DNA from 3 places in the Hyphomicrobium sp. CS1GBMeth3 genome. Region 2 is predicted to be linked to each of the others. Evidence: predicted binding sites of a transcription regulator. Region 2 holds the regulator's gene; each other region holds the start of a gene.
What was found. Region 2 encodes HrcA, which represses chaperone genes, less so after heat shock. Its sites were predicted from a motif close to GTTAGCACTCNCNNNNNGNGAGTGCTAAC; they were not measured.
Positions count from the first base shown of each region.

Region 1: groES (co-chaperone GroES) is a predicted target of HrcA. The motif match lies at 5,753-5,781, and genes of this name have one in related genera.
Region 3: groES (co-chaperone GroES) is a predicted target of HrcA. The motif match lies at 3,416-3,444, and genes of this name have one in related genera.

Region 1 is NZ_FPHO01000003.1:2,399,138-2,406,909, reverse strand. It holds gene CS1GBM3_RS18710 (fused MFS/spermidine synthase) at 1-425, opposite strand, end outside; gene ruvX (Holliday junction resolvase RuvX) at 654-1,172, shown strand; gene CS1GBM3_RS18700 (hypothetical protein) at 1,312-2,511, shown strand; gene CS1GBM3_RS18695 (MarR family winged helix-turn-helix transcriptional regulator) at 2,903-3,292, shown strand; gene plsY (glycerol-3-phosphate 1-O-acyltransferase PlsY) at 3,491-4,216, shown strand; gene dprA (DNA-processing protein DprA) at 4,203-5,375, shown strand; gene CS1GBM3_RS18680 (hypothetical protein) at 5,380-5,637, opposite strand; gene groES (co-chaperone GroES) at 5,839-6,129, shown strand; gene groL (chaperonin GroEL) at 6,250-7,772, shown strand, end outside.
Region 2 is NZ_FPHO01000003.1:989,084-996,855, forward strand. It holds gene dnaK (molecular chaperone DnaK) at 42-1,961, opposite strand; gene grpE (nucleotide exchange factor GrpE) at 2,354-3,040, opposite strand; gene hrcA (heat-inducible transcriptional repressor HrcA) at 3,154-4,212, opposite strand; gene rph (ribonuclease PH) at 4,455-5,168, shown strand; gene CS1GBM3_RS11945 (anthrone oxygenase family protein) at 5,236-5,664, shown strand; gene CS1GBM3_RS11950 (VOC family protein) at 5,649-6,080, shown strand; gene rdgB (RdgB/HAM1 family non-canonical purine NTP pyrophosphatase) at 6,077-6,955, shown strand; gene hemW (radical SAM family heme chaperone HemW) at 6,952-7,772, shown strand, end outside.
Region 3 is NZ_FPHO01000003.1:2,421,364-2,429,135, forward strand. It holds gene CS1GBM3_RS18790 (CCA tRNA nucleotidyltransferase) at 1-761, shown strand, start outside; gene CS1GBM3_RS18795 (hypothetical protein) at 851-1,033, opposite strand; gene groL (chaperonin GroEL) at 1,267-2,913, opposite strand; gene groES (co-chaperone GroES) at 2,965-3,279, opposite strand; gene CS1GBM3_RS18810 (H-NS histone family protein) at 3,713-4,024, opposite strand; gene CS1GBM3_RS18815 (ABC transporter permease) at 4,252-5,484, opposite strand; gene CS1GBM3_RS18820 (ABC transporter ATP-binding protein) at 5,481-6,260, opposite strand; gene CS1GBM3_RS18825 (efflux RND transporter periplasmic adaptor subunit) at 6,266-7,729, opposite strand.

The DNA.
Region 1 (7,772 bases), 1.4 Mb from region 2:
GACACCGCGACAAACGGCAAGCCTATGGCGACGGCAAACAGCCCTAGCTGCCAAAAGTAGGGATCGCTGATCGGAGGCTCGGACCAGCCCTCGGGGATCGCAATCGGAAGGCTCAGGAAGGCCAAGGCCGACAGCGCGAGATGGACGTAACCGCTGCGGGCGGCCGGAACATAGCGCACCAGCAGATGCGCATAGGTATATCCGACCAGCAGAGCTCCCTGGAAGAAGAGCAGCGCGACGGCCCAGACCGACGGCGCCCCGCCCAGCAGCGGAAGCACCATCTTGGCGAACATGGGCTGGATGAAGAAGAGCAGGAAGGCCGACAGGAACGTCGTCAGGATAAACAACCACAGCACGCCCCAGCCACGGCCATCCGGGCTGCTCGGCGGACCGGCGGGCCGGGTGTCGATCGTCTCTGCCGTCACGAAGTCCCCATCGTTTGAAGCGGCACGGTCGCGGGGCGCCCGGCTGGCTCTCCTTGCCGGGGACCATAGAGGGATTGGCATGGCCTGTCAGGGGCTTCGCACACCGATCAGGCCTTAAATCTTCCGATCCAGGCCCCTACGGGAGGCGCTCTAGGGACAGGATCGCCGCTCGAAGCGGAAGACCGAGAAGCTGCGTGCAAAGCAGCCGTCGATCCCTATAGTGGCGCCATGACATCACCTGACTCCCCGGCCGACGAGCGCCCCGCCAGTGTGCGCGGCGTGACTTTGAGCGACGTCGCTGCGTTCGTCGATCTCCTCGCGCCGGGCCGCCTCATCGGCATCGACGCCGGAACCAAGACGCTCGGCCTGGCGCTCAGCGATGTGCGGCGCTCCATCGCATCCGGCATGGAGACGATCCGGCGCACGAAGTTCAAGGCGGACGTGGCGCGTCTGCTCGCGCTCGCCGACCAGCAGGACGTGCGGGGCTTCGTGCTCGGTCTGCCGGCCAATCTCGACGGCAGCGAGGGTCCGCGCGCCCAGGCCACGCGCGCCTTTGCACGCAACCTCAACGCGCTATCGCCGTTACCCATCCTACTCTGGGACGAGCGCCTGACCACGGTCGAGGCGGAGCGCATGCTCATTGCCGCGGATACCAGCCGCAAACGCCGTGCAGATGTGATCGACAAGCTCGCCGCGACGTTGATCCTGCAGGGTGCGCTCGACAGGATGCGGACGCTGACGCGCTGACCCGGGGCGCGGCCAAGTTTCCTCTGTCATCCGTATCTTAGGTTGGTCAAACTGGGGTCGCACCCGTGCCGTATTAGTTGCGGACGAATGACGAGAGCGATCGCGGAGCTTGGCAATCCGCGCACCGGCTGGATGGCCGATGATGCGTAATCGAGTGACGACCAGTTGTGCTGTTCGTGACGCGCCCCCAGGCGGGGATGAGCGCGATATCGAGTTGCTCGTTAACCGCTTCCACATCTCGCGCCGCGCCAGCGTGCGCCGCCTCGTCGCGTCGTCTCCACGCATTCTCGATCTGGCCGTCACGTTTCCCGGCGCGCTGCATATGCTCGCGGGGCGACAGCCGCAACGGCTGCGGCGCAAGGCCCTCGATCTCGTCATAGGCGGGGCTCCGCTCAAGGACGTTGCCGTCGTGCTCGAGCTGCCGCTGTGGCTCAGGCGCCTGCCGCCGGAGGCCTTCACGGGGCCGATCTCCGGGGTGCCAAATTCGGAAACCTTCGCCCGGCGCATTGCCAACCACATGCCGACATCGGCCGAGAACATGTCGTTCTGGCTCGACTCCGTCATCTTCGGCGCTCGTGCTTGTGACGAGTATTTCGCGCTGTGGCTGGCGCAGCAGGCGATCTTCATAGAGCACGGCAACCCGCAGCGGCTGTTCGGACTGCTTGCCGCCTATGCCTGGTTCTCAAGCGCCGATCTCGCGCGTGCGCGCGGGCTGATCGTGGTGCCGTGGCGGCCGGAGATGGCGCTCGACACGGCCGTCTGCGCGGCGAAAAGCTGGCTCAACCGCATGCGGCTCGTGCTTCAGCTCGGACGCGGCGTGCTCGACGATCCCTGGCTCAAGCCCGGTGAGGCGCGCGGGTTCTCGTTCGTCCCGCTCCTCGAGCACGCCAGCATCCTCGCAGAGGCTCATGCCATGCAAAACTGCTCCGATCAGTACGCGGATAGGCTGGCGCGCGATAAATGCCGCCTTTTCTCTATCCGTCGGCGCGGCGTACGGGTTGCGACGCTGGAGATCGGCCCTCATCCGCGGGAACCGGGCGTGCTGGCCATCGCGCAGCTCAAAGCACGGCACAACCTGCCGGCCAGTGCCGAGGCCTGGCAAGCCGCACACACCTGGATGGGTACGCAGCAGGATCTCAGGCGCCCCGGCAATGGCGGGCAAACGGACCATCCGTTCGATGCGACAACCTGGACGGCGCTGATGGCCCCGTATCGGACTCACAAAGATGGGGCTCCGTGGATCCCTGAACGTGCGAGCAAGGAATCTTTTTCGCTTATCGACAGCGGAATCGGGGAACTGGCGCGCCGGGCCGGAATTACGTCTTGGCTGTTTACGTGAGTCATGCCGGCGGGCGGTCGCAATCGACTGAGTTCCCGTGACCAGACGCCGCGCACGTACATCCCGTGAACGGGGGTCTTCAGACGGCGATCATCGAAAATATTCCGTATTGTGGTCCAAAATTACAGCGATCGGTGCACAGGACGACCGGCCGTGTGCGTCTCGGCCCTCACCCGCTTCCGAAGCGGATCGAGGATCACCATATCCAGTCCATGAGTATCAGAGCACGTCCGACGTGTACGACGAAACCCCGCTGTCGCGGGGCATTGAGACATCGGGAACGAGCAACGCGAGCAAGAGGACACGATGAAGAATGAAACATGAAACGAGTGACGACCGAATGTCTTCGGCGTTGCATCTGCTGCATAGAGCGGGCCAATGTGCAGACGAGATGTTTGCCGTCAGCGTCGGCGAGCTTGGCCTTACGCCGAGGCAGTTCGCCGTCATGACAGCCATCGCGAACAGCGAAGAGCCGAGCCAGACCACGCTTGTCGATCGAACGGGAATCGATCGATCGACGATGGCCGACATCGTGCGCCGTCTCACGTCGCGTGGGCTCGTCCAGCGCAGGCGCACCCGGCGCGATGCTCGCCGGTATGCCGTACGGCTGACGGACAAGGGCGAGAGCGCGCTGCGTCTCGCAGAGCCGGCCGCCCGGACGACGGACGAGAAGATCCTCGCTGCTTTGGCGCCGACGCAACGGGATGCGTTCCTACGGTCGCTGTCGCGCATCGTGACGGCCGTCGAGCCGGATGGTGTCTCCCGAAACGGACGCGGCTAGGCAACGTCCTTTCGGCTACGTGCGCTAGCGATCGGGCGCTGCGCACGCCGCGCCTTGCTGGGCAACCGGCTCGCCGACGCCAGGTCGAGGCTTGGCCACGAACCTTCGGACCCGTACCTGCCATCCTCTCGATCCCAGTTGCTGGAGGCAACGTCTGCCACTAGCCTGACGGGGATTCCGGGGGGCGCAGTAGTGGTCATGACCAAGGTCGGCAGTCTTTCCATCGTTATCATCGGCGTCGTTATCGCCGCCGTCTCGTTTGCGGCGCTTGCCAGCACCGGCGCGGACGTCGTCGCACCGCGCCTCGCGAGCTTCCAAACGACGCTCGCCTATCTCTTGCCGGCCGCGATCGGCTATCTCTTCGGCTCCATTCCCTTCGGACTTCTTCTCACGCGTCTTGCGGGCCTCGGCGACATCCGCAACGTGGGATCGGGAAACATTGGCGCCACCAATGTGCTGCGCACCGGACATAAAGGGCTCGCGGCTCTAACGTTGGTGCTCGACGCGCTCAAGGGTACGGCTGCCGTGCTCGTCGGCGCAGCGGTCGGAGCCCGCTTCGGCTTCGCCATCGATGGCGCGCTGATTGCCGGGCTTGCAGCCTTCCTCGGCCACATCTTTCCGGTCTGGCTCGGCTTCAAGGGCGGCAAAGGCGTTGCGACCTACATCGGCGTCGTCGGCGGTCTCGCGTGGCAGGCGGCGTTGATCTTCTGCGTCGCCTGGCTGGTGACGGCCGTGGCGACGCGCTATTCGTCCGCTTCGGCGCTCGCGGCAAGCGTCGTGACACCGGCCGCCCTGCTCGGGCTCGGCTTCGTTCCCGAGGCCATACTGACGCTGGTGATGAGCCTGTTCCTGATCTGGAAGCACGAAGCCAATATCAGGCGGCTCATCAAGGGAAAGGAACCGCGGATCGGTGCCAAAGCCTGATCCATCGCTGTTCACGGCGGCGCCGCTGCCGGTTTCCGCCCTCGACGACGCGGAACGTCTGGCGTGTCTTCGGCTCATTCGCTCGACCAATGTCGGCCCGGTCACCTTTCGCGAGCTGATCAATCATTTCGGCGGCGCCAAGGAGGCGCTCGCAGCCTTGCCCGCTCTCGCCCAGCGGCGCAACGCGCGGATCCGCGTCTTTCCGCAAGCGGAGGCAGAAGATGAGCTCGCGGCGGCGCGCAAGGTGGGGGCTCGGCCAATCTTCACCATCGAGCCCGGCTATCCCGCTGCGTTGGCTGCAATCGATGCGCCTCCCCCGCTGCTTTACATCAAAGGCCGTACAGAGCTTCTCGCCCGTGCGGCGATCGCCATCGTCGGTTCGCGGCAAGCCTCCGCAGCGGGGCTCAAGCTCTCGCGCACGTTCGCGCAGGACCTCGCCGCGGCTGGGCTCGTCATCGTGTCGGGGTTGGCGCGCGGCATAGACGCGGCCGCCCACGAAGCGAGCCTCGCAGCTGGCACGATCGCCGTGCTCGCGGGTGGGCCGGATGTTGTCTACCCGCCGGAGCACGCGGCGCTGCAGGCGCGGATCGGTGAAGACGGCTGCATCGTCACGGAGCAACCCCCGGGTTTCGTACCGCGGGCCAAGGACTTCCCACGCCGCAACCGACTGATCTCGGGGCTTTCTCTTGGCGTACTCGTGATCGAAGCGGCGCGCCGCTCAGGCACTCTCGTCACCGCGCGCTTTGCCGGCGAACAAGGACGCGAGGTGTTCGCCGTGCCCGGTCATCCGCTCGATCCCCGTGCCGAGGGCACCAATCAGCTTCTGAAATCCGGGGCGACGCTCACGACGGAGCCCGGCGACGTGCTCGAGGCGTTGGCGCCCCAGCTCAGGCGTGGGGTGGCCGGGCTTACGGACGCACCGACGCCGTTTGGAAATTCGTCACCGCCCCTCAGCGAGCCGACGCCGCGTCCGGAGCCGGGCGATGCCGAGCGCGAGCGTGTGCTGTCCCTGCTCGGGCCGCATCCCGTCGACATCGACGAGGTCGCACGCGCGGCGTCGCTCGATGTGCGCGAGGTGCGCGTTGTGCTTATGGAGCTGGATCTCGTGGGCGCGATCGTCCGCCACGGCCACCAGCTCGTTTCGCGGTCCATTGCTTGAGCGGCTAACGGCAGTCCTTGGCGCGTATGCGAGCTTCCGCGTGGGCGAGTTCGAGAATTCCGGCGAGCGTGCTGAGGTGGTTGCTATGCGCTATTTCCTTCAGCTCGAGCAAGAGGTCGGCGATGTATTCGATTTGCTCCTGCGACCGGCGCGGGTCCTCGCGCTCGCTTCTGTTCGCGTACTTGTCCCGCACAGCAGCAGCCCCCCTGTTGCTTCGCCATCGAGTGGCGCGTCCCTGTGACGTGTACTGAGGCTTGCTCATACGTTAGCCTCAAATCCGTAAGGTTGTAAATTATCAATATGCACCTCCGCAGATTGTGAACATACAGTCCGAGGCGATTACTTGACCTTGCGCAAAGCGGCACTTAGAACGCCACGCTGGCACTCACCTGGGATAAGTGCCAAAATCGGTTTTTCCGCCGCGCAGCGGTGCCCTAAGCCCCCACTGGAGTTAAAAAAACCAATGACGTTCAAACCCCTGCATGATCGTGTCGTCGTCCGTCGGGTTGATAGCGAAACTAAGACCACGGGTGGCATCATCATTCCGGATACGGCTGCCGAGAAGCCCCAGCAGGGCGAGGTTATTGCCGTGGGTCCGGGCGCGCGCGACGAGACGGGCAAGCTCGTGCCGCTCGACGTCAAGGCCGGCGATAAAGTGCTGTTCGGCAAGTGGAGCGGCACCGAGGTGAAGATCGACGGTCAGGATCTCCTGATCATGAAGGAGAGCGACATCCTCGGCGTCATCGAGAAGTAGAAGTAGCAGCACGCAACCATCGCGGGCGGTGGCGCGATTCGCTCACCATCGCTCACCGCACCCCCCCCCTCATTCTGCAGGCGCCGCCTTCCGGCGCCGTCATCCACGAAGGAACCCCAAATGGCAGCCAAGGACGTTCGCTTTTCGTCAGAGGCCCGCGACAAGATCCTGCGCGGCGTCGATACGCTCGCCAACGCCGTCAAAGTCACGCTCGGTCCCAAGGGCCGCAACGTCGTCATCGAAAAGAGCTTCGGCGCGCCGCGCACGACCAAGGACGGCGTGACCGTCGCCAAGGAGATCGAGCTCGAGGACAAGCTCGAGAACATGGGCGCGCAGATGGTGCGCGAAGCGGCGCAAAAGACCAACGACCTCGCCGGTGACGGCACCACCACGGCCTGCGTGCTAACCCAGGCCATCGTGCGCGAGGGTCTCAAGGCGGTTGCCGCCGGCATGAACCCGATGGATCTCAAGCGCGGCATCGATCAGGCTGTTGCCGAGGTCGTCGAGGAGATCGGCAAGAAGTCCAAGAAGGTCAAGAATTCGGCTGAGATCGCGCAGGTCGGCACCATCTCTGCCAATGGCGAGAAGGCGATCGGCGAGATGATTGCCGAGGCCATGCAGAAAGTCGGCAACGAGGGTGTCATCACGGTCGAGGAAGCCAAGGGTCTCGAGACCGAGCTCGACGTCGTCGAAGGCATGCAGTTCGACCGCGGCTATCTCTCGCCCTATTTCATCACCAACGCCGACAAAATGATCGTGGAACTCGACGATCCCTACATCCTGATCCATGAGAAGAAGCTGTCGAGTCTGCAGCCGCTGCTGCCGGTGCTCGAGGCCGTGGTCCAGACCGGCAAGCCGCTGCTTATCATCGCAGAAGAGGTCGAGGGTGAGGCGCTCGCCACGCTGGTCGTCAACAAGCTGCGCGGCGGCCTCAAGATCGCCGCCGTCAAGGCGCCGGGCTTCGGTGACCGCCGCAAGGCCATGCTCGAGGACATCGCTGTGCTGACGCGCGGGCAGACCATCAGCGAGGATCTCGGCATCAAGCTCGAGAACGTGACGCTCGACATGTTGGGACGCGCCAAGCGCGTGCGCATCAGCAAAGACGACACCGTGATCGTCGACGGTGCCGGCAAGAAGAAGGAGATCGAGGCGCGCGTGTCGCAGATCAAGGCGCAGATCGAGGAGACGACCTCGGACTACGACCGCGAGAAGTTGCAGGAGCGCCTTGCGAAGCTCGCCGGCGGTGTCGCCGTGATCAAAGTCGGCGGCGCCACCGAGGTCGAGGTCAAGGAGCGCAAGGACCGTGTCGATGACGCGCTCAATGCAACCCGCGCCGCTGTCGAGGAAGGCGTGGTGCCGGGCGGCGGCGTCGCCCTGCTCAAGGCTTCGATCGCCATCAGCGCCAAGGGCGAGAACGACGACCAGAAGGCCGGCATCGCCATCGTAAGGCGCGCGCTGCAGGCACCGATCCGCCAGATCGCCGAGAACGCCGGCACCGAAGGCTCAATCGTCGTCAGCAAGGTGCTCGATGCCAAGGGCTCGACCTACGGCTACGACGCGCAGGCCGATTCCTACGGCGACCTGATCGAGAAGGGCATCATCGATCCTGCAAAGGTCGTACGCACGGCGCTGCAGGACGCTGC
Region 2 (7,772 bases):
AGCGTCCGCAACGGGCCGGAGAGAGGAATGCGTGGCGAGCGTTAACCCGCCTTCTTCTTGTCGTCCTTGACCTCTTCGAAGTCCGCATCAACGACATTGTCGTCTCCGCTCTTCTCGGAGGAGGCCTCATCAGAGGCGGCGCCGTCGCCGCCCTTGGCAGCATAGATTGCCTCGCCGATCTTCATCGCTACCTGAGCCAGCGACGTGGTCGCAGACTTGATGCGCTCCACGTCGTCGGAGGCGATGGCTTCCTTGGCGGCCTCGATCGCCTTCTCCACATCCTCTTTGACGGCGGCCACACCTGGGTTCGCCCCGTTCTCGGTGAGCTCCTTCTCGGTCGAGTGGATGAGAGCCTCGGCCTGGTTCCTGGTCTCGACCAGCTCGCGCTTCTTCTTGTCCTCGGCGGCGTGCGCCTCCGCGTCCTTGACCATCCGATCGATCTCGGAATCCGAGAGACCGCCCGAGGCCTGAATGCGGATCGACTGCTCCTTGCCCGTCGCCTTGTCCTTGGCAGACACGTGCACGATACCGTTGGCGTCGATGTCGAACGTCACCTCGACCTGCGGCACGCCGCGCGGCGCCGGCGGAATGCCGACGAGATCGAACTGGCCGAGCAGCTTGTTGTCGGCCGCCATCTCGCGCTCGCCCTGGCTGACGCGGATCGTCACGGCATTCTGCCCATCCTCGGCCGTCGAGAACACCTGGCTCTTCTTGGTCGGGATGGTGGTGTTGCGATCGATCAGGCGCGTGAACACACCACCCAGCGTCTCGATGCCGAGCGACAGCGGCGTCACGTCGAGCAGCAGCACGTCCTTGACTTCGCCCTTGAGGACGCCGCCCTGGATCGCAGCACCGACAGCCACGACTTCGTCCGGGTTGACGCCCTTGTGGGGCTCCTTGCCGAACAGCTCCTTCACGACCTGCTGCACCTTAGGCATGCGCGTCATGCCGCCGACGAGAACGACCTCGTCGATCTCGGCAGCCTTGAGGCCAGCATCCTTGATAGCCTGCTCACAGGGACCGCGCGTGCGCTGGATCAGGTCGTCGACGAGGCTCTCGAGCTTGGCGCGCGTGAGCTTCATCGTGAGATGCTTCGGTCCCGTCTGATCCGCCGTGATGAACGGCAAGTTGATCTCAGTCTGCGACGAGGACGACAGCTCGATCTTGGCCTTCTCGGACGCCTCCTTGAGACGCTGAAGTGCGAGCTTGTCGCTGCGCAGGTCGATGCCCTGCTCCTTCTTGAACTCGTCGGCCAGATAGCTGACGAGCTTCATGTCGAAGTCTTCGCCGCCGAGGAAGGTATCGCCGTTGGTGCTCTTCACCTCGAACACGCCGTCGCCGATCTCGAGAATCGAGATGTCGAACGTACCGCCGCCGAGGTCGTAGACCGCGATGGTCTTGGCGCCCGACTTCTTGTCGAGTCCATAAGCGAGCGCGGCCGCCGTCGGCTCGTTGATGATGCGCAACACCTCGAGCCCGGCGATCTTGCCGGCGTCCTTGGTCGCCTGACGCTGGGCATCGTTGAAGTAGGCGGGAACCGTGATGACGGCCTGCGTAACGGTCTCGCCGAGCTTGGCTTCGGCGGTTTCTTTCATCTTCTGCAAGATGAAGGCCGAGATCTGCTGCGGCGAGTACTGCTTGCCGTTAGCCTCGACCCAGGCATCGCCAGTCGGTCCCTGAACGATCTTGTAGGGGACGAGCTTCTTGTCCTTCTCGACCAGCGGATCGTCGTAGCGGCGACCGATCAGACGCTTGATCGCGAAAAAGGTGTTGGTGGGGTTGGTCACCGCCTGGCGCTTGGCGGGAAGTCCGACCAGGCGCTCGCCGTCATCCGTGAAAGCGACGATGGACGGCGTCGTGTTCACGCCCTCGGCATTCTCGAGCACCCGGGGCTTGCCCCCTTCCATAACGGCGACGCACGAGTTCGTGGTGCCGAGGTCGATACCGATGACTTTTGCCATGTCTCCGAAATCCTCTTCGTTGCGGCAGACCGTCCGGACCCTTGGTTAGGCCGGCGCCCGGTTTTGTCCGTTGGCCTCCGGGCAGGAGGCATTGGAGTACGGTCCCCAGGAGAACAATTGATGATGGGCGGTTATATAGGGTGGGCTTTTCGGCGCGCAACGGGCGCTTCCCACCGCCTCAGGATCAATTTAGGGGCCGTTGGTTTAACACTTCTCACGTCCTCCGACGCAAGCACTTTGCCGACGTTTCGGCCGAAACCGCGCGTGATGAGCGCCGAAGCGCAACATGAGCCGGACCGTGCCGGCCGGATGTTACCGATCAGTCCCCATCACGGGCTGCGTCAATCGGCACCCGCGAGGCAGTGGTTCACTGCCCCTCGCGTACCACGTCGTCAGACCACGTTGTCATTGCCCGCCGGCGGCGCGTCGGAGGACGCCGACGCCTCGGCGGAGCCATCGCCGCTCGGCTCAGCCTGCTCGGCCGGAGGAGCAGGCTTCTGGCCACCCTTGGCGATCACCACCATGGCCGGCCTCAGCACCCTGTCCTCGATGACGTAGCCGCACTGGAACACCTCGAGGATGGTGCCCGGCACCACGTCGGTGTTCTGCATCTCCATCATCGCCTGATGCTGGTGCGGGTTGAACAGCTCGCCCTTCGGGTTGATTCGCTTGACGCCATTGCGTTCGAGCACGTTGAGAAACTCGCGCTCGGTCATGCTGACGCCCTCGACGAGGCTCTTCAGAACCGCGTCCTGATCGGCGGCCCCGGCCGGAACCGCCTGAATGGCGCGCTCGAAATTGTCGGCCACCGCCACCACATCGCGCGCAAACTTGGTGATGGCGTACTTTGCCGTCTCCTCGCGCTCGCGATCGGCCCGTTTGCGGAGGTTATCCATCTCGGCGTGCGCCCTGAGCAGCCGGTCCGTCAGATCGGCGATCTGCCCCTGCAGGGTATCGACCTCGGCCGCAAGCCGCTGAGCCTCCTGCGCCGGATCAGCCGCAGCCTCGGGCGTGCCAGCTACGTCTGGCCCCTGGGCTCCGCCGGGTGAACTTGGATTTCTTGAGGTTTCGTCAACCATGCCTGCTCCGCGTCGAGTGAAAATTGGGCGCGGGGCGTGCGCGCCTGCGTCGGATGACGCACGCAGGCGGCCGCCCGAACATGCGCCCGATATCAGCCCCTAGGACAAAAAAATCAAGTCAGCACGCGGCTCACCAGCCGCGCCGTGTAGTCGACCATCGGAATGATACGGGCATAGTTGAGGCGAGTCGGGCCGATGACGCCGAGCACGCCGACCACCTTGCGGTCCGTATCATGGAACGGCGCCACGATCAGGGATGAGCCCGACAGAGAGAACAGCTTGTTCTCCGAGCCGATGAAAATGCGCACCCCGTCCGCATGCTCGGCGAGCCCAAGGATCTGCAGAAGATCGCGCTTCGTCTCGAGATCATCGAAGAGCTGCCGGATACGCTCGAGATCGTCGACCGCGGAGAGGTCCTTGAGCAGGTTAGCCTGCCCGCGCACGATCAGGCTCTTGCGGTCGTCGACAGTACCGGACCACTCCGCGAGCCCGGCTTTGATCACCTTCTGCGTCAGCTTGTCGAGCTCGGCCTTGGCCTTTCCGAGCTCCGCCTCGACGGCATCACGCGATTCCGCGATCGTAAGGCCCCGTATGTGCGCATTGAGGTAGTTCGCCGCTTCCACAAGTGCCGACGGCGGAAGCCCGGCCGGAATGTCGATCAGGCGGTTCTCGACATTCTGATCCTCGTCGACGAGCACGACCAGAGCCCGCGTCGGATCGATGGGAACGAAATCGATGTGCTTGAGTCGCGCCACCTGCTTCTCGGCTAGCACCACGCCGGCGCAGTGCGAGAGGCCGGAGATCATCTCGCCCGCCTCCGTCAGCACCTGATCGAGCGACTTCGTGCGCTTGACCGCGAGCTGCGCCTCGATCTGGCGCCGCTCGTCCTCGCTCAGATCTCCGACCTCGAGCAGACCGTCGACGAACATGCGCAGCCCGGATTGCGTAGGCAACCGCCCCGCCGAGGTGTGCGGCGCATAGATGAGGCCCGCGTGCTCGAGGTCGCTCATCACGTTGCGGATAGAAGCTGGCGACAGTGCCATCGGAAGTACGCGCGACAGATTGCGCGAGCCGACGGGCTCACCCGTCGCCAGATAGCTGTCGACGATCTGTCTCAGAATCGTGCGAGAACGGTCGCTGAGCTTTTTGATCTCGGATTGCGGTTCGGACATCGCTGTTCATGCCTCTCGGCGACGATACCACGGCGCCACAAGAAGCCTAAAAATGGCGGTTTCTTCCGTAAACACAAGACCTCTTCCATTGACACCGTGCTCGGATCGACGCCTGCGCGCCTGCCGTGATTGAGGTTGATCCCGCAAGTCCGCTCCCGTAGGGTCGCGCCGAAAGCGGCGGGGTTGCGGCAGTGAGCCTGGTCCTGCTCCGCACGACAATCTGCAACAATTCGCGAGCCCATATGCGCCCTTCCAAACGCCAGCCAGGCGAGCTTCGCCGCGTCTCCCTCGAACGCGCGGTCTCCATGCATGCCGAGGGCTCGTGCCTGATCAAGTTCGGCAACACGCACGTCCTGTGCACGGCGAGCCTCGAGGAGCGCATCCCGCCGTGGCTGAAGGGACAGGGGCGCGGTTGGGTCACAGCCGAGTACGGCATGCTGCCACGTGCCACCACCGACCGCACGCGCCGCGAGGCAGCAGTCGGCAACCAGTCCGGCCGCACGCAGGAAATTCAGCGCCTGATCGGCCGCGCGCTCCGCGCAGTGGTTGACCTGCCAAAGCTCGGCGAGCGGCAGATCACCATCGACTGCGACGTCATCCAGGCCGACGGCGGCACGCGCACGGCCGCCATCACCGGCGCCTGGGTAGCGCTCCACGATTGCATCCAGTGGATGAAGCTGCGCGATATGGTGAAAGAGGGCGTGCTGCGAGACCACGTCGCTGCCGTGTCCTGCGGGCTCTACAAGGGCGCGCCGGTTCTCGACCTCGACTACGCCGAGGACTCGACCGCCGACGCGGATTCGAATTTCGTGATGACGGGCGCCGGCGGCATCGTCGAGGTGCAGGGTACTGCCGAGACGCTCGCCTTCAGCCAGGAGAGCTTCGACCAGTTGATGGCACTGGCGAAGAAGGGCATCGCCGAGCTGATCGAGTTGCAGAAGCTCACGGTTGCGTAGCCGGGCGGCACTTGCATCAGCGCGCCACGGAGAGCGGCCCTGCCCAAGCGACAGATGGAGCACGATCATGCTCACCGGACATCTTGCCCTGACCGTTGCGGCCCTCTTCACTGGCGCGGCGCTTTACATCAACGTCTCCGAGCAACCCGCCCGTTTGCAGCTCGACGACCGCGCGTTGCTGACCCAGTGGAAACCGAGCTACAAGCGCGGCTTTGCCATGCAGGCTCCCTTGGCCGTAATCGGCTTCCTGCTCGGTGCAGCGGCTTGGTGGAGCACGAGCGATTGGCGCTGGCTCGCGGGCGGCGTCGTTCTGCTGGCAAACTGGCCCTTCACGCTGATAGGCATCATGCCGACGAACAATCAACTGATGGGCACCGCGCCGGAAGCCGCCGGTCCCCAAACGCGCGCCTTGATCGAACAGTGGGGCGGGCTGCACGCAGTCCGCACGTTTCTCGGCGTCTTGGCCACGGTGATATTCCTATGGGCTCTGAGCTGACAGCAAAACCCCTCGCAGTTCTCGAAAGCATTCTGTACACGCGTGACCTCGGCGTAGCGGAAGCATTTTACAATCGGCTGCTTGGCCGCGAGCCCTACGCCCGCGTCGATGGCCGTCACATCTTTTACAAACTCGAAAGCCAGATGCTCCTGATCTTCAATCCCGAAGCCACGCGAAAGCCGCCTGCGAAAGACGGTCTCCCTCTGCCACCGCACGGCGCCGAAGGCCAAGGCCACATCTGCTTTGCCGCCAGCGCATCTGACATCGACCACTGGCGCGACCATCTTGCCGACATGGGTGTTGCGATCGAAGCCGATTTCGAATGGCCGAACGGCGGCCGCTCGATCTACTTCCGCGATCCCGACGGCAATTCCATAGAATTTGCCGAACCGCGCATCTGGGGGTTCGAGGCATGAAGCAGCTCGAGCCCGGCAGCCGCCTCGTCGTGGCCAGCCACAACCCCGGCAAGGTTTGGGAGATCAAGGAGCTCATCGCGCCGTACGGCTTCGATGCCGTCTCCGCGGCCGATCTCGCGCTTTCCGAGCCCGAGGAAACGGAATCCACGTTCGAAGGCAACGCGCGCCTCAAAGCCCTAGCCGCAGCCAACCCCTCGGGCCTGCCGGCGCTCGCCGACGACTCGGGACTCGAGGTCGACGCACTCGACGGCGCTCCCGGCATCTACTCCGCCCGTTGGGCAGGCCCCGGCAAGGACTTCGCGCTCGCCATGGAGCGCGTGTACGACGCCCTCGCCGAGAAGGGCGCCTGGGACGGCCTGCCGCCACGCGCCAACTTCATCTCCGTGCTGTGCCTGGCCTGGCCCACCGGCGAGCATCGGATTTTCGAAGGCCGTGTCTACGGGACACTGCGCTGGCCGCCGCGCGGCGGCAACGGCTTCGGCTACGACCCGATCTTCGTCCCAGATGGCGACACACGCACGTTCGGCGAGATGGAGCCCGCTGATAAATACGCGATCTCCCACCGCACGCGCGCCTTCGAGGCCTTCAAGCGCCATTGCCTCGAGAAGGTCGAAGCGCGCGGGTCAGCGCCGAAGGATGGCCGCGATCTCGAGGCCCTTGAAGCCGCCGCCCGCAACCTCTCGACACAGGCCGAGCTAGCCCGCTTCATCACCGGCCTGCGCGACGACCTCGCCGAGAATGGTTCGGCTTGGCAGGCACGCGACCTCGCGGCCTTCCTGCAGGCTCTTGAAACAGCCGCCGTCACGGCCGACGTCCCCGAGCAGGAGCCCCGCTGGCGGACCCTGGCGCGGGCGCTCTTAGCAGCGAGCAAATGACCAGCGCCATACCCATAGATACGAGCGACGAGCCAGGCTTCGGCGTCTACATCCACTGGCCGTTCTGTGCCGAGAAGTGCCCCTACTGCGACTTTAACAGTCACGTGCGCTTTGGCGGATGGGACGAGCCCCACTTTCTCGCCGCCTACAGGCGCGAGCTGAATCACGTCGCGCAACTGATGGGGAGGCCGCGCGCCGTCACCTCGATTTTCTTCGGAGGCGGCACGCCGTCGCTGATGCAGCCAGCGACGGTGGCGGCAATCCTCGACCACATTGCATCACTTTGGTCGATTGCATCCGACGCCGAGATCACGCTCGAAGCCAACCCCGGCAGCGTCGAGGCCGCCCGCTTTGCCGGCTATCGCACAGCCGGCGTCAACCGCGTCTCGATCGGCGTGCAGTCGCTACGTGAAAACGATCTCAAGCGCCTCGGCCGCATCCACTCGGTTGCCGAGGCCAAGGCCGCCGTCGCCCTTGCACAGAGGACGTTCGACCGCGTCTCGTTCGATCTCATCTATGCGCGCCCGGAGCAGACCGGGTCAGACTGGCGAGCCGAGCTTGCGGAAGCTCTCGCCATGGCAAGCGGTCATCTCTCGCTCTATCAGCTCACCATCGAGGCAGGCACACGCTTCGCCGACCTCTACGATAGAGGCCGCCTGAAAATCCCCGCCGCCGAAGCAGCTCACGATCTCTATGAGCTGACGCAGGAGATGACGGCCGCGGCCAGCCTCCATCAGTACGAGATTTCGAACCACGCCCGGCCGGGCGACGAAAGCCGGCACAATTTGCTTTACTGGCGCTATGGCCCCTATGCCGG
Region 3 (7,772 bases), 1.4 Mb from region 2:
AGCGCATCCACGAGGATTATCTGCGCATCCTGCGCTTCTTCCGCTTCACGGCCGAGTACGCCGAGGGTTCGCCCGATGCGACCGGGCTCGCCGCTTCGATCGAGCTTGCGGACGGTCTCGCTCAGCTCTCCGCGGAGCGCGTGCGGGCCGAGCTGCTGCGTCTGCTCGCGGCGCGGCGCGCGGTCGAGGTCGCGGGCGTCATGGCCAATACCGACCTGATCCAGGTGCTGATCGGCGTCAAAGGCGACGTGGTTCTGCTTCGCCGGCTGGCAGACATCGAGGCGGCACTTGGACACGATGCCGATCCGTTGGTGAGGTTGGCTGCGCTCACCGGCGGCGGACGCCCGCTTTCCGCGCTCGGCGCACGTCTGCGCCTGTCGAACGGAGAGAGCGAACGGCTGGCGCGCCTCATCCTACCGGACCCGGCCTTCGATCCCGCGACGGACGAGCGGGAGGCGCGGGCGTTTCTCTATCGCTTCGGCGTCGAGGCGTTCCGCGATGGTGTGTTGCTCGCCTGGGCACGCAGCGATGCAGCGCCCGACGATGCCCTCTGGCGCAGCCGCCTCGAGCTGCCCGACCGCTGGAAAGTCCCGTCGCTTCCGGTGCGCGGCGCCGATCTGCTGGCGCGCGGTCTCGCCGAAGGTCCGGCCGTCGGACGCATCGTGCGCGCGTTCGAGGATTGGTGGATCGAGGAAGATTTTCCGGAGAACGAGGTCCGGCTTGCACGCGCGCTGTCGGATCTGGTCAAGGCCAACACATGACAGCGGCGCCCCCTTGAGCGCCGCTGCGATGCGAAAGGCCGCGCAGGATGTAAGCCGCGCGGCATCAACCCCGATCGACATCCGCTGAATTATTTCGCGCGCGGACCCTGCATGCGGATCATCGCGGCTTCGATCCTGCGCCAAGTGGCTGCCTGCTCTGCCGCACCCTGCTCCTCGAACCGGCGCGCCTTCTGCGCCGCCTCCGCAATGGCCTTCGGGCCTTGCACTTCCATGAGCTTGCGGGCGTGCTCTTCGATCTCGATGGCGAGCATGGCGTTGTCTCCTTTGCTCGGGTTCGTTTCGATCGCAGTTTTTTATTTGGGTCGCCCGCCCGCGAAGGCAAGGCCGCGCCGGCACGAAAAAGGCCGGAGCAGCACGCTGCTCCGGCCTCGACGTGAAATCCAACTGGTGTAGGGCTTAGAAGTCCATACCGCCCATCTGAAGTCGGGCCTGCCCGACTTCAGCAGACGAAAGCATGGGCGGCCACCGCCATAGCGAACGGATCTTAGAAGTCCATACCGCCCATTCCGCCCATTCCGCCGCCGCCCATCGGCATCGCCGGGGCGTCCTTCTTCGGCTTATCGGCAACCATGGCCTCGGTCGTGATCAGGAGACCAGCAACGGATGCCGCATCCTGCAGAGCGCAGCGCACGACCTTAGCCGGATCGATGACGCCCTCGGCGATCAGGTCGCCGTAAGCGCCCGACTGGGCGTTGAAGCCGTAGGCGTACTTGTTGTTCTCGAGGATCTTTCCGGCAACGACCGAGCCATCCTCACCCGCATTGGTGAAGATCTGGCGAGCCGGAGACTGCAGCGCACGGCGCACGATCGAGATGCCGACCTTCTGGTCCTCGTTGCCGCCCTCGAGCGTCTCGAGCGCCTTGATGGCGCGCAGCAGAGCCACGCCGCCGCCCGGGACGATGCCCTCTTCAACGGCTGCGCGGGTCGCGTGCAGCGCGTCGTCGACGCGATCCTTGCGCTCCTTGACCTCGACCTCGGTGGCACCGCCGACTTTGATCACGGCCACGCCGCCGGCGAGCTTCGCCAGACGCTCCTGCAGCTTCTCGCGGTCGTAATCCGAGGTCGTCTCCTCGATCTGCGCCTTGATCTGCTTCACGCGTGCTTCGATGTCGGCCTTCTTGCCTGAGCCGTCGACGATCGTGGTGTTCTCCTTGTCGATCGTGACGCGCTTGGCCGTGCCCAGCATGTCGAGCGTCACGCTCTCGAGCTTGATGCCGAGATCCTCGGAGACCACAGTGCCGCCTGTCAGGATGGCGATGTCCTCGAGCATGGCCTTGCGGCGATCACCGAAGCCCGGAGCCTTGACAGCCGCGACCTTGAGGCCGCCGCGCAGCTTGTTGACGACGAGGGTCGCCAGGGCCTCACCCTCGACGTCCTCGGCGATGATGAGCAGCGGCTTGCCGGTCTGAACCACGGCCTCAAGCACCGGCAGCATGGCCTGCAGGCCGGAGACCTTCTTCTCGTGGATCAGGATGTAAGGGCTATCCAGCTCCGCGATCATCTTGTCGGCATTGGTGATGAAGTAGGGCGAGAGGTAGCCGCGGTCGAACTGCATGCCCTCGACGACGTCGAGTTCGGTCTCGAGGCTCTTCGACTCTTCGACCGTGATGACGCCCTCGTTGCCGACCTTCTTCATGGCCTCGGCGATCTTGGCGCCGATCTCGGTGTCGCCGTTGGCGGAAATGGTGCCGACCTGGGCGATCTCGTCGTTGGAGGTGACCTTCTTCGACTTGGCTTTGAGCTCGTCGACGACGGCCTGCACGGCGAGGTCGATGCCGCGCTTGAGGTCCATCGGGTTGGCGCCGGCGGCCACAGACTTGGCGCCCTCGCGCACGATGGCCTGTGCGAGCACGGTTGCGGTGGTGGTGCCGTCACCGGCGAGGTCGGCGGTCTTCGAAGCCACCTCGCGCAGCATCTGCGCGCCCATGTTCTCGAACTTGTCCTCGAGCTCGATCTCCTTGGCGACCGTCACGCCGTCCTTGGTGATGCGCGGCGCGCCGAAGCTCTTCTCGATGACGACGTTGCGGCCCTTGGGACCGAGCGTGACCTTGACCGCGTTGGCAAGGATATCGACGCCGCGCAGCATGCGCTCGCGGGCATCCTGCGAGAATTTTACGTCCTTAGCTGCCATGTGTGGCACTCCGTTGGATGAATGGGGGGATTTCTGGAAGTTCGAGGCGTCTTAGGCGGCCTTCTTGGCCGACGGCTTGCCTTCGAGAACACCGAGGATATCGCTCTCCTTCATGATCAGGAGATCCTCGCCGTCGATCTTGACCTCGGTGCCAGACCACTTGCCAAACAGCACGCGGTCGCCGGGCTTCACGTCCAGGGGGACGACTTTGCCCTGCTCGTCGCGGGCGCCAGGGCCGACGGCGACGACTTCGCCCTGCTGAGGCTTCTCTTTGGCCGTATCGGGAATGATGATGCCGCCAGCGGTCTTGGTGTCCTCATCGACGCGCTTGACGACAACGCGGTCATGCAAGGGACGGAATGTCATGGTTTACCCTCATGATGCATACGATTGATCATGCTTTAGAAAACGAACCGTGGAGGGGCGGGGCCGCGCTCCCAGGTTCAGACGCAAGCCAGCCTTTTGCAGCCTGACCATGCGCAGCGCCTATATGGAGTCGGGTGCTAGCACTGTCAAGTAATGAGTGCCAGGCGAGGGGAGGCGAAGGGCCTAGGCTCGACCGCAGGAATTTTGTAAGCCGCGGGACATCGGGCCGGGACGGAGCATGGCGAGGTCGCGAGCCCGGGGCCGATCTACAACGAAATGATTTGATGAAGCGTAAATGGCGGATTGTGCCTGCCGCGGAAGGCGCCATTGCGAGACAAATTCTCACGCCTGTGAAAACTATTGCCGGACAAAATAATCAGTGCGCCGCTTTATTTTTGCGGCGCACTGTCGGATCGTTCGATTTAGAAATGTTTTAGACGGCAAAATCAGTGATTTTTGCGCCTTTGCCAAGTTTAGCAACCAGCCAATTCGGCTTCCGGCCGCGCCCCGTCCATGTCTCAGAGCGGTTATCGGGATTTGCATATTTAACTGAGGTCGCCTTGCCCCGCCCGCGGCTGCCGAAAAGTTCGCCCACCGAGAAGCCAGCATTTTCAGCAAGCGTTGTGATTTTGTTCTTGAGGTCGGACCGCTCGCGATCCTTCGCAGCATTCAGCGCCCTCTGCGCGCGCGCGATGTGATCGGTCAGTTCCTTAACGGACATCTTGTCATAATTGATGCTTGCCATTCCTCACTCCGTTGATGTGCATCCCGTCCAGCTAGGGACGACCGCCAATTCCTGAAAGCGCGAGAATACGAACGAAAATCGCTGAAATCGGTCGCATGGTGCTGGGTTTACGCACATTTTCAACTTCCGCGGGCGAAAGCACCGCGGGCCGCCGAGTGCGGCACCGTCAGGTCAATAAAATCTTTTGAGAGCCTTCGTCAAGGCCGGGAAAAAATATCCGAGAAGTTTTATTCGCTACGCAATGCATCAATTGGATTTAGATGCGCGGCGCGACGGGCGGGAAACAGACCGAAACAGATCCCTGTCGCAGCCGCCGCCGCAAGGGCGCCGCCGAGGACCGCGGGCGACACCAGAACTGGCCAATTGGCAGCAAATGCAATGACGGCCGAAGCCGAAACGCCTACGGCAATGCCGATCAGCCCGCCGAGCAAACACAGCGAAACCGCCTCGACCAGAAACTGCAGCATGATATCGCGCCGCCGCGCCCCGACCGCCATACGGAGCCCGATTTCACGCGTCCGCTCGGTGACCGAAACCAGCATGATGTTCATAATGCCGATGCCGCCCACAATCAGCGAAATCACCGACGTGGCCGCGAGAAGGTAGCTGAGCGTTGTCAGCACCTCGCTTCTGGCTTTCATGGTTTCGGCCAGATTGCGCACCGAAAAGCTGTCGTCGGCCCCCGCCCGCGTTTTGCGGCGCTGGCGCAGGAAATTTTCGATGTCCTCCTGGACCTCGTCGATGTTGGCGCTTTCGTCCACTTTGACATAGAGACGCCCCACGCGGTCGTTCTGAACCTGGCTGCGCCCGGAGACGCGGAGCCGCGCCGTGGTAATCGGCACCAGCACGACGTCGTCCTGGTCACGCCCCATGACCGACTGGCCTTTGGGCACCAGCACGCCGATCACCTCGAACGGCACGTTCCGGATGCGAATGATGGCGCCGACGGGGTTCTCACCCGCGAACACCTCCTTGGCGACCGTGTCGCCGATAACCGCGACCTTGGTGCCCGAGCGCACGTCCGCGGGGTCGATATCGCGCCCGGAGGCGATCGGCCAGTCGCGAACCATCGTGTACTCGGCGTGCACGCCGTTGAGATTGGAGATCCAGTTCGCGTTGCCGCGCACGATCGGCCCGGAATCGTCGATCTGGCCGGACACGGCGATCACGCCCGGGATCTTGTCGCGGATGCCGGCTACATCAGTCTCGCTGAGAGGGATGTCGGTGCCCGCCCCGCCGGCACGTCCCATGACGCGCATCGAGCCGGGAAACACCACCAGCATGTTGGTGCCGAGCGCCTTGATTTGCTTGTCGACCTCGCTCGAAGCACCCGTCCCGACAGCCACCAGGATGATGACCGACGCCACGCCGATGACGATGCCGAGCGTGGTCAACACCGAGCGCAGGAGGTTCGTTCGGAGTGCGCGCACAGCGATACTGACACTGTCTAAGACGTTCATGGCGCCTCCCCCGTGCCGGCGGGAGGAACGCCCGCGGGCGCCGGTGTCTGCCGGACGTCATCGACGACGTGCCCGTCGCGGAACGTGATGCGTCGCCCGGCCCAGAGCGCGATCTCCGGCTCGTGGGTGACGACGATGACGGTGATGCCTTCGCGGTTGAGATCCGTGAAGACCTGCATGATCTCTTCGGAGGTGCGCGTGTCGAGTGCGCCCGTCGGCTCGTCGGCGAGGATCAGCTTCGGATCGTTGACGAGCGCCCGCGCGATGGCGACGCGCTGCTGTTGGCCGCCCGAGAGCTGGCGCGGCGTGTGATCCATGCGGTTTCCAAGGCCGACCTGCTCGAGCCGCTTTTTCGCACGCTCTTCGCTGTCGGTGGGGCGCGGGTCGGCATAAAGCAAAGGCAGCATCACCTGCTCGAGCGCGCTCGTGCGCGGCAGCAGATTGAATTGCTGGAAGACGAAACCGATGGTGCGGTTGCGGAGCGCCGCCAGCTCGTCGACCGAAAGCGTGCCGATATCGCGTCCGTCAAGCACGAGGTGGCCGGAGGTCGGCACGTCGAGCGCGCCGATCAGGTTCATCATCGTCGACTTGCCGGAGCCCGACGGCCCCATGATGGCGACGAAATCGCCCGACGCGATGTCGAGCGAGACGTGGTCGAGCGCGACGACCTCCTGGTCGCCCACCCGGTAGATTTTACTGAGATCGCGGGCCGATACCAGCGGCGGACCAAGGGATGGCCCTGCTTGGCCCGGCTCGGGCTCGACAGGTCTCTCCATCAGGGTCACGGCTTCACATCCCTCGCTCGGGTGATCACGCGATCGCCGTCCTGGAGATCGCCGCCGACGATCTCGGTGAACTGGTCGTCGGCAAGACCGATGCGGACGCGCCGCTGCTCGGGGACGCCCGTCCGCCCGAGCACCCAAACGGTCGCGGGACGAACCGCCTCGCGCCCATCCTTCCAGCGCTGGAACGCGAGCCGCTGCTTGTCCGTCAGAGACGGCACGAGCGCCTGCTCGATACGCGACATCATGCGCTGGCGAAATCCGTCGCGCTGGCCCGGCGGGCCCCCGGCGACGAAACCCGGCTGGGCATTGCTACTCATTTCCTGCCGGAGCTGATCCATGACCTGGCGCACGGTCGCGGCTTGCTCGTCCGTGAGCTCGAGCTCGCCCTTGAGCCGCTCGATCATTTGCCCGCCGCGATCGGCACCGCTGCGGCCGCGGTCGCCGCCGGTCTGCGCGATTTCCGTCCGGGGCCTGAAACGCAACGCGTCATTGGAGATGCGCAACGCGCCATCGCGGGTATCCGACACGATGAGCACGTTCGCCGTCATGCCGGGGAACAGCTTGCGGCCTTCGTTGGCCGCCTCGATGATGACGGTATAAGTGACGACGCTGTTGAGCTCGGTGGCGGCGAGGCGCACCTGCGTGACGCGCCCCTCGAATTGCTTGTCGGGATAGGCATCGACCGTGAAGGTCGATTCGTTGCCTTGTGCTACGGCTCCGACGTCCGCCTCGTTCACCTGCGCCTCGATACGGACGCGCGCAAGATTTTGCGCGATCTGGAACAGCTCGGGCGCCTGCAGGCTTGCGGCCACGGTCTGGCCGGGGTCGACCGTGCGCGAGATCACCGTGCCGTCGATGGGAGAACGGATGTCGGTGCGCTCGAGGTCGATCTGCGCCTGATCGAGGGCGGCTTTGCGTTGTGCAACCGTTGCCCGTGCGCTTGCGACCTGCGCCTCCGTGACGGCGATATCGGCCTTCGCCACGTCGCGGTCGCGCACGGCAGTTTCGAGCGTGAGCTGCGGAGAGAGGCGCTTCTCGGCGAGGCCCTGCTGGCGCGTGACGTTGGTCTCGGCGGCCAGAAGCACGGCTTTTGCCTTTTCGAGCGTCGCATGCTGGTTGAGGAGGGTGGCATCCGCCGCCTCGAGATCTGCCTTGGCCTGGGCGACCCTGGCCGCGAACGTCTTGGCGTCGAGAGTGGCCAGGACGTCGCCCGGCTTGACCTCGCTGTTGAAGTCCACCCGGACCTCTTCGATCTGCCCCGAGAGCTGCGAGCCGATGCTGACCGTCACCAGCGCGCGCACGGGACCAGAGGTAGAGACAATCTTGCGGATCTGCCCCTTCGAAGCCGGCACCGTTTCATAAACGACACCTCTGCCGCCGGAGGATCCCGGATTGAAAAGCCAAAGCGCGGCCAAGCCCGCAGCTGCCACCGGGATGGCGAGGGTAAAAAGGGAACTCAAACGTTTTGGCATAGGTTTCAGCCTAATCCCGGCATGTGCTCAT